Regions from separate parts of the Alicyclobacillus acidocaldarius subsp. acidocaldarius Tc-4-1 genome, predicted to be linked through region 1. Evidence: predicted binding sites of a transcription regulator. Region 1 holds the regulator's gene; the other holds the start of a gene.
The links. Region 1 encodes CtsR, which represses protease genes until heat stress. Its sites were predicted from a motif close to ATGGTCAATAAAGGTCAAACA; they were not measured.
Positions count from the first base shown of each region.

Region 2: a site for CtsR is predicted at 2,664-2,684, ahead of clpP (ATP-dependent Clp endopeptidase proteolytic subunit ClpP). Genes of this name have one in related genera too.

Region 1 is NC_017167.1:2,904,656-2,909,073, reverse strand. Features, by position in the region: gene istB (IS21-like element helper ATPase IstB) at 1-82, opposite strand, end outside; gene istA (IS21 family transposase) at 167-1,336, opposite strand; gene TC41_RS14245 (CtsR family transcriptional regulator) at 1,880-2,350, shown strand; gene TC41_RS14240 (UvrB/UvrC motif-containing protein) at 2,367-2,888, shown strand; partial or broken gene TC41_RS14235 (protein arginine kinase) at 2,901-3,979, shown strand; gene TC41_RS14230 (ATP-dependent Clp protease ATP-binding subunit) at 3,976-4,418, shown strand, end outside.
Region 2 is NC_017167.1:1,170,705-1,175,122, reverse strand. Features, by position in the region: gene thiI (tRNA uracil 4-sulfurtransferase ThiI) at 1-788, opposite strand, end outside; gene TC41_RS05455 (cysteine desulfurase family protein) at 801-1,952, opposite strand; gene clpP (ATP-dependent Clp endopeptidase proteolytic subunit ClpP) at 2,018-2,596, opposite strand; gene TC41_RS05445 (YgaP family membrane protein) at 2,770-3,180, shown strand; gene TC41_RS05440 (hypothetical protein) at 3,266-3,466, opposite strand; gene TC41_RS05435 (IDEAL domain-containing protein) at 3,741-4,229, shown strand; gene TC41_RS05430 (YlbF family regulator) at 4,280-4,418, shown strand, end outside.

The DNA of each region.
Region 1 (4,418 bases):
CCGGCAAGACGGCAGCAGCTCGCTTCAAGCCCAGGTCCAACAGTTGTTCCTCGACCTGAGCGACCACCAATGCCTCGCTCATTGCACATGACCTCCCATGGCGATCTGTTCATAGACCCCAAGCTCGCGCTGCTCCACGTCCGGATCGACTTGCCATCCCGCTGTCTTACCCCGCGCTGGATTCGCGGTGTCCCGAGGGAGGTTCTTGTAGTGCTCGGGGGTCCGTGGAGATTTGATGCTTGCCGGGCAGCACACGATGCTCCGCAATCACCTGTCCCCCGTATTCGATCTGCAGGCGACCCGATTCGAACTCTCGGACCAGGACCGTGTGGCCCACATACGACCAGGGAACGGTGTACAAGTTCGTGTTCCAGGAGACCCGGCAGTCACTCATCACCTTCCGAAGACCTGCACAAGCCAACATATATGGGGTGGCCGGTAGCGGTTGCAGCTTCTCAGCTTGAAACCGCACGATGGGCTGTTCATGTGTCGTTCCGTGGATGCGGACGTTGGCGACGTGATCGCGCCACCACGCGACCTGTCGGTTCAAATCCGCTTCGTCCACAAAGGCAACTGGCCAGAAGTTGTCCCGGATATAGCGAATGGGCCGTTCTACCTTGCCTTTGGTCTGGCTCCGGCGAGGCCGACATGCCTTGGGCACGAATCCGTAGAACTTGGCAAAATCGAGATACGCCGGTTGCCAGTCCACGTGACCCTGACCGTCATTGGCGACGACCAAAGACGAACAGTTGTCGCTGAGAATCACCCGAGGCACACCGCCAAAGAACTCCAGCGCGTTGCGAAGGGCCTGAAGGATGTGCAGTTGGTCTGCCGCTTTGATAAACTCAACGTAGAGCATGCGGGAGTAGGCGAGTACCATGGCGAAGGCCCAAATCGTTCGTCGCTGACCGTGCGAATCGTAGTAGGGGAAGGCCCCCAAGTCGATCTGGGCTTGTTCACCAGGGTCCGACTCATAGCGTTCCGTGGCCTTGGCAGAGACCACCGGGCGAAGGGGCTTCATGAACTCTCGCAGGACGGTGATCCCGCCGGTATAGCCCTGCTCCCGAATCTCTCGTAGAATTCGTACAGCGTTGAGCACACCAAGTTGCATGCGCTGCTTCACGTAATCTTTGTAGGGCTCCAGCTTGGAACCTTTCTTTCGCTCCCCACGCGACGCTCTTTCGCCCTGCTTCTCCTCCACCGATGAATTCAGTGCACTGCGAATGGTCTTTCGGTCATAGCCGAATCTTCTGGCCAGCTCCGAGATGCTGACGCCTGCCTCGTAAAGTTGCCTGATTCCATCCTCTCGTCCTCCCTCATGACGGGCACCTCCCATGAATGGATGACAGGTGCCACGATTCGACATGGGGGTGGGGAATTCATCCCGATGATTTTGAGGAATTGAGGCCGATGATCTTGGGGAATTCTCAACCGATGTTATTGGGGATTTTACAACCGATGTTGACACGGCGGGCGCGATGAACGATATCGTGCAACACCGACAGCGGAAGCATGAACCTTTCCCTCGCTCGGGCGGGCCGGCCCGCGAATTTTTGCATGCGAGGCAAGCGTAAACCGGGCGAAGTGGGCGATCCCGTCTCGAATGCGCATGAGACCTTGCATGGGACTCAGCGGGCGTTGCATCGAACCTTCGTAGCGCATCGACGGCGGGCTAAACCTTGTGCATGTCACCGTTGAACGGGACTTTGTGTGGTGAGAGGCGCGGGCGCAGAATGCATTGGATTTTTGTGCACACTAGAACCAAACCCCTCTTGCATTTCCCGCGGGCAGGTGTATAATAAGGTCAAGAAAAGTCAAAGTCAAAAAATCAAAGTCAAATGGAACTTCAGAGGACGGTGCTGCGTTAGGGGTTGTCATCATGGCAAGCAACATCTCCGACATCATCGAGGCGTATCTGAAACGACTCATGGAAGAAGGCGGGCTTGACGTGATCGAGATTCAGCGCAATGAGCTCGCGGAGCAGTTTCACTGCGTCCCGTCTCAAATCAACTACGTCATCAGCACGCGCTTCACGACGGATCACGGGTACATCGTCGAGTCCAAGCGCGGCGGCGGCGGGTACATCCGCATTCGGCGCGTGAAGCTCGACAAGGATCACCTGCTGTGGGACGTGCTGAGATCGCTCGGGGACGAGGTGAGCCAGTCCGCCAGCGAGGCGCTGATCGAACGCCTGCACCGGGACGGGTGGTTGACGGACCGCGAAGCCGCGTTGATTTCCGCCATGTTGCGCCGGGACGTGCTCGCACTCGACCTTCCATATCGAGATCGGCTGCGGGCGAAGTTGCTGGCAAGTGCGCTGCAGGCGTTGGCAGCGTACCGAAAACCTTGAAAGCGAGGTGGGACCGATGCTTTGCGAGCGGTGCCATGAGCGACCGGCGACGGTCCACGTGACGAAAATCATCAACGGTGTGCAAACGGCCTATCACCTGTGCGAGGTATGCGCCAAAGAACAGGGCGACGTGTTTCCCAATCCGTTTCTGATGGGAAGCCCGTTCGACTTCAATAAGCTCTTGAGCGGGCTCTTAAACATGGAGTCGTCCTCGGGATTCGCGCCTGTCACCCCCCAGGCCCAGCAGCGATGCGGAACGTGCGGAATGACGTACAACCAGTTTACGCAGATCGGCAGGTTCGGTTGCCCGGACTGCTACGACGCGTTTTCGGCGCGGCTTGAGCCGCTGTTGCGGCGCATCCAGAATGGTCTGCGGCACACGGGAAAAGTCCCGGGCTCGGCGGGCGAGCGCCAACAGTTGGCGCGCAAGCTGGAGCAGCTTCGCCGGGAACTACAGCAGGCCGTGGCGCAGGAGCAGTTCGAGCGCGCGGCGCAACTGCGCGACGAAATCCGCAAACTGGAACAGGGCGCGCAGTGAGGAGGTGTGGAGATGTCCCTCGCAGACTTTGTCAAACGAACCATCAGCAAATGGATGAAAGAAACCGGGCCCGAAGACGATATCGTGCTCACGAGTCGCATCCGGCTCGCCCGAAACCTGAAAGGATTCCCCTTTCCCACGCTGGCGACCGACGCGCACGCCAACGAGGTCATGGAACTCGTGCGGCAGGCCGCGGAGAACGACGCCATGAAGCGGCTTGGCAAGTTCGAGTTCATCCGTTGCCGGGATCTCACGCCGCTCGATCGGCAGATGTTCGTCGAAAAGCATCTCATCAGTCCCGATCTCGCGCAGCAAGAGAAACATGGCGCCATTGTCCTCCGCGACGACGAGGTCGTCAGCATTATGGTCAATGAGGAAGACCACCTGCGCATCCAGTGCATCCTTCCGGGGCTTCGCTTGCAGGAAGCGTGGAATCTGGCGAGCCAGGTGGACGACGCCCTCGAGCAGACCTTGACCTACGCGTATCACGATCAATACGGTTACCTGACGGCCTGTCCGACCAACGTCGGAACCGGCATTCGCGCATCGGTCATGATGCACCTGCCGGGTCTTGCGCTCACGGGTGGCATTCAGAGGCTGCTCACCGCCGTGTCCCAGGTTGGGCTAGCGGTTCGCGGCATCTACGGCGAAGGGTCGGAGTCGTTCGGGAATCTGTATCAGGTGTCGAACCAGATCACACTGGGCGAGAGCGAGGAAGAGATCATCGCGAATCTGATGAGCGTCGTCCAACAGATCATCGAGCAGGAGCGGAACGCGCGCAAACTCCTGATGGAGCGCAACCGGATCCAGCTCGAGGACCGCGTCAGCCGCTCGTTTGGCATCCTGGCGTATGCGCGCAAGATGGATTCGAAGGAGACGTTGGAGCGGCTGTCGGACGTGCGACTGGGGATCGATCTCGGCATTATCCAAGGCGTGTCGGCCGGCATCCTGAAGGAACTGATGGTGCTCACGCAGCCGGCCTGTCTGCAAAATACTACAATCGCGAGCTGAGCCCGAACGAGCGCGACGTGCGGCGCGCGCAGTTGATTCGGGATCGGCTGAGAATGAATGATACGGAGGTGCATGGATGATGTATGCACGGTTTACGGAGAGAGCTCAGAAGGTGTTGGCGCTGGCGCAAGAAGAGGCTTCTCGCCTGAATCACCCGGGCGTGGGCACCGAGCACATTTTGCTCGGCCTGATCCGCGAAGGCGAGGGGATTGCGGCGAAAGCCCTGCAGATGCTCGGCGTGCAGGCGGACAAGGTGCAACAGGAGATTGAGCGGATGGTGGGCCGCGGGCAGACCCCGGTCACGGCGATGACCTACACGCCGAGGGCGAAAAAGGTCATTGAGCTGTCCATCGACGAAGCCCGGAAGCTCGGTCACTCGTACGTGGGGACGGAGCACCTGCTGCTCGGCCTGATTCGCGAGGGCGAAGGCGTTGCGGCGCGCGTGCTCGCCAACATGAACGTGAATCTGAACAAGGCGCGCCAGCAGGTGCTGCAGCTCTTGGGCGGCGACGCCATGGA
Region 2 (4,418 bases), 1.4 Mb from region 1:
AGGATGGTCCTGAGCCCCTCGGGCGCGGAACGCTGGATTTCCGACTGAATCGCCGTGACCGACACCAAATGGAGCTTCATGGGCCCGCCCCACCTCGTGAGGATGGAAGCGAGATCCTCCACCTTTTGCTGAGCTCGCTCGCTGGTAAAGGGGAAACTGTGAAAGTGAACGAGCTCGAGCGCCAGACCTCGTTTCATGGCCTTCCAAGCCGCGACGGGGCTGTCGATGCCCCCGGAGAGCAATACCAGTCCTTTGCCACTCATGCCGACCGGAAAACCGCCAAGCCCAGGCACGCGGCTGGGATACAGGTACGCGGCGGACTTGCGAATGTCGACTTCGATCACCACGTCCGGATGGTGAACATCCACGCGAATGTGCGGCAAGGCGCGCAGGATAGCAGCCCCGACGGCCTTTTGAAGCGCCGGGCTGTCGAGTGGAAACCCTTTGAATCCCCGGCGAGCCTCCACCTTGAACGTCGACTTGTCCATGAGCTCGCGCTTGGCCACCTCGACGGCGGTCTGCTGAATGGCCTCCAGATCGAGCGGCGCGACAGCGACGGGCGAGATGGACGAGATGCCGAACACCTGCTGCAGCTTTTGCAGCGTCGCATCGACGGGGGCCCCGTTTAGCTGAACCACGATGCGCTGCTGGCTGCGCGTCACCTTTACGTCCGGCCATGGGGACAGCGCGCGCCGCACGTTGCGCTCCAAAAGCTGTTCCATCTCGGCACGGTTTGCACCTTTCGTCGTCAATTCGCCGTACCGAATCAAGAGATGATCGTATAACAAGATCCGTTCCTCCTACCGAATGCCTAGCGCTTGTTTGACCCAGGCCGTCCGCTCGCGGACGACTTCGATGGCTTGTTCAATCTCCGACATTCGAGTGCCAGGATGCCACGAGAACCGAATTGCCGCAAGTGCCAACTCAGGTGGGATGCCCATGGCTGTCAAAACGCGGCTGGGCTCGCGCCCGTGTTTACCGCTCGAACAGGCGCTTCCCGCGGAGATGTACAGGCCTTTTTCCTCGAAGGCATGGACCAGGATTTCACCCCGAGCGCCGGGCAACGCCGCGCACAAGATGTACGGCGAGTGGTGTTCGGGCTGGATGACCACGTAGCCGAGCTCCTCGAGGCCACGCGCAAGGCGCGCCCTCTTCTCCTCTGCGTTCACATCGTTGTCCATGTCGCGTACCGCATGAGAGGCAGCTTCCCCGAATGACAGCGCCCCGAGCACGTTTTCCGTGCCCGACCGCAGGCCGAATTCCTGGCCGCCGCCCACCACATGTGGCTTCAGCCGAAGGCTTGGATGGACATAGAGCGCGCCGATGCCTTTCAACGCCCCTAGTTTGTGCCCCGAAGCGGCATACAGGTGGATGCGAGCGCGAGCGAGCGAAACGGGAATTTTCCCAAGCGCCTGGGTTCCGTCGACGTGAAACACCGCTTTGGGATGCGCATTCAGCCCCTCGGCAATCCGCTCCACGGGCAACACAGCCCCTGTCTCGTTGTTCACATGCATCACGGAGACCAGAATCGTGTCGTCCCGAACGTGGCGCAACACGTCTTCCGCGGACACATCGCCGTGATGATCTGGATGCACGTAGGACACTTCGAAACCCTCTCGCTCAAGCTCCGCCATCGCCTCGCGGACCGCCGGATGTTCGATAGCCGTAGTTACGACGTGGCGTCCGCGCTGGGCGTAAGCGCGCGCGACTCCGTAGATAGCGAGGTTGTTGGCCTCCGTGCCCCCGCCTGTAAAGACAAGGCGGCCGTCTCGTGCACCGAGGCTCTGCATGACTTGGTCCCGCGCGCGCCGAAGGGCGCGCTCTGCGTGCATGCCCATGCGGTGAAGCGAGGACGGATTCCCAAAGATGTCCAACCATTCAGTGATCCGTTCCCGCACCTCGGGGCGCACCGGCGCCGTCGCCGCGTAATCGAAGTACAACTCCTCCGCCACCTTCACTCCCCCCGAAGTCAGACGGCCGAGGCACCGACGCGCCTCGGCCGTGAGCGGATTTCGTGTCAGCGGTAAATGACTTCGTCAATCAATCCGTACGCCTTTGCTTCCTCCGCCGACATGAAATTGTCGCGGTCTGTATCCTGCGCGACCCGCTCGAGCGGTTGTCCCGTTCGCTCTGCCAGAATACGGTTGAGACGTTCCCGCGTCTTCAGGATGTGCCGAGCATGGATTTCGATATCCGAAGCCTGACCCCGCGCGCCCCCGAGCGGTTGATGGATCATCACTTCAGAATTCGGAAGGGCATACCGCTTGCCCTTTGCACCCGCTGCCAGGAGCACCGCCGCCATGCTCGCGGCCATGCCCACACACATGGTGCTCACGTCGGGCTTAATGTGCTGCATGGTGTCATATATCGCGAGGCCTGCCGACACCGATCCTCCCGGACTATTGATGTACATCTGGATGTCTTTGTCTGGATCATCCGCGGCCAAAAACAGCAGTTGCGCCACGACCGCGTTCGCGACGTCGTCGTCGATAGGCGTACCTAAGAAGATGATCCGATCCTTCAGCAGGCGCGAGTAAATGTCATAGCTGCGCTCTCCTCGCGACGTCTGCTCGATCACGTACGGGATGAGACTCATGCGCTCAAGCCTCCTTTTCGTCTACGGTACTACAATAACCATTATGACACGCCCTTGCCATTTCATCAAGGTTAGTCAAAGTCAATTACATTTCCAGCGCAGGCGTTCGCTTTCGGCATGCCAAGCCACCATGCGCGGGATACTGTGGGTATTCCCGTGAGAGGAGGATGGTCATGCAGCGCAATCTACATCCTGTGGATCGCTACCTGCGCCTGGCCGCCGGGGTCGCGAGTTTGTCTTCAGCCGTCTATGGCCGCCGCCAATCCGCACCCACGCGAGCCCTGCTCGCAGGGTTCGGCGCGATGAAAATTGCGGAAGCCATCACGGGCTTCTGTCCAATGAAGGCATCGGTGGAACGCGTAGTCAAGCCCTCGAATCCGGCCGAGGCGACTCGCAGGTGGATGGGAAAGATCTCGACGACTGCAGAGAACACTTCGAAGCAGGTTGCCCAAAAAGCGCAAGATATGGAAGCTCAAGCGGCCGATCGCGTCCGCGCAAAGTCGGACACCCCGATCCCGGACGAAGTGGCGGAATTCCTTGTGGAAGAAAGCAAGCGGGAGCCGAGCGATGAGGATAACGCCTGACCGCCGAAGATCATGCCTCACATGGGAGAAGACAGCCATCGCGCAGGATGGCTGTCTTCTGGTCCGTGCATACGAGCGTTCTTCTTCACTCCGCGCGCGCCCGCTGCGCCACATCTCGTTGAGGAAGGAACCGGACGCCGTACTTTCCATTGCGCAGACGATACACCTCGACCTGGGTCGGACGGGCGGAGCGTCGAATTCGCTCGTCCGCTTCAACCCACATGACGGCACAATACGCTTCGAATTTGGTATCATATACGCCCGCGAAGTACACCCAATCGCCCATGCGCCTTCCCTCCCCTGCACGTAGTATGAGGCTTAGCCGATCCCTAGACGCAGGGAATCGATGTGACGCATGGGAAAATGGCGTTCACCTCATTTTCTTTCGCCGGGTCATTTGCTACAATATTTGCACCACTTCGGTGGTGGCGAAGCGCCGGTCGGTGTACGACCTACGGATCGCCTTTGCGTTGAAACTTGTCCATCAGAACGAGCGCGGTCGCGTGATACCAGGCGTATGATCCGTCAGGAGGAAACTCCGGCAAAGGAGTGAACGCGCGATGATGACGAAGGATGACATCCTGTTGCTCAAGACCAAGCTGCTCCCGCCCGGAGCAGAGGCCGTCATCGACTTTCTCGCTGCTCGCCATAGCCAACTGGAGTCGACGAACATCGTCTTGGAGAACGTGCCGCTTCTCATCATTGGGCGCCACGGCATGATCGCCCGATTGCCGCTGAATGGCCGCATTAAAAAGGTGAGCCAGGCGGAAGAGATCCTGCCCGCTCTCCAGGCGTACTTCAACAGCGCGTCCTCGACCGACAAGCTGTTTGTCTTCATCAATCTACCGGAACTTCCGATTCCGCCGGAAGTGCAACAAGTCCTGTCTGAAGTCGAGGCGCGAGCGATGCGCCGCGAAGAGATCCGAATGAAGATCGACCGCGCGCTCGACGAGCGGAATCGGGAAGCCTTTCACCGTGCAGTCAAGGAACTCGAAGAGCTGATGCGCGAAGAGGATTCGACCGTAGGTCCGGCGCCGAGCGCCACGTAGGCGTATAGAGGAGCTTCGCCCCGGTAACGCTGCGGATGAGAGGTGATGAGATGGACCGAGGAGCGCTCTGGGAAAAAGCGACGGAACTCGCCCGTCTCATCGCCGATTCCGAGCAGGCGCGGCGCTACCGGGACGCGAAGGCCCGACTCGACGACTCGCTGGAAGCTCAGTCGTTGCTCCGCCGTTTCC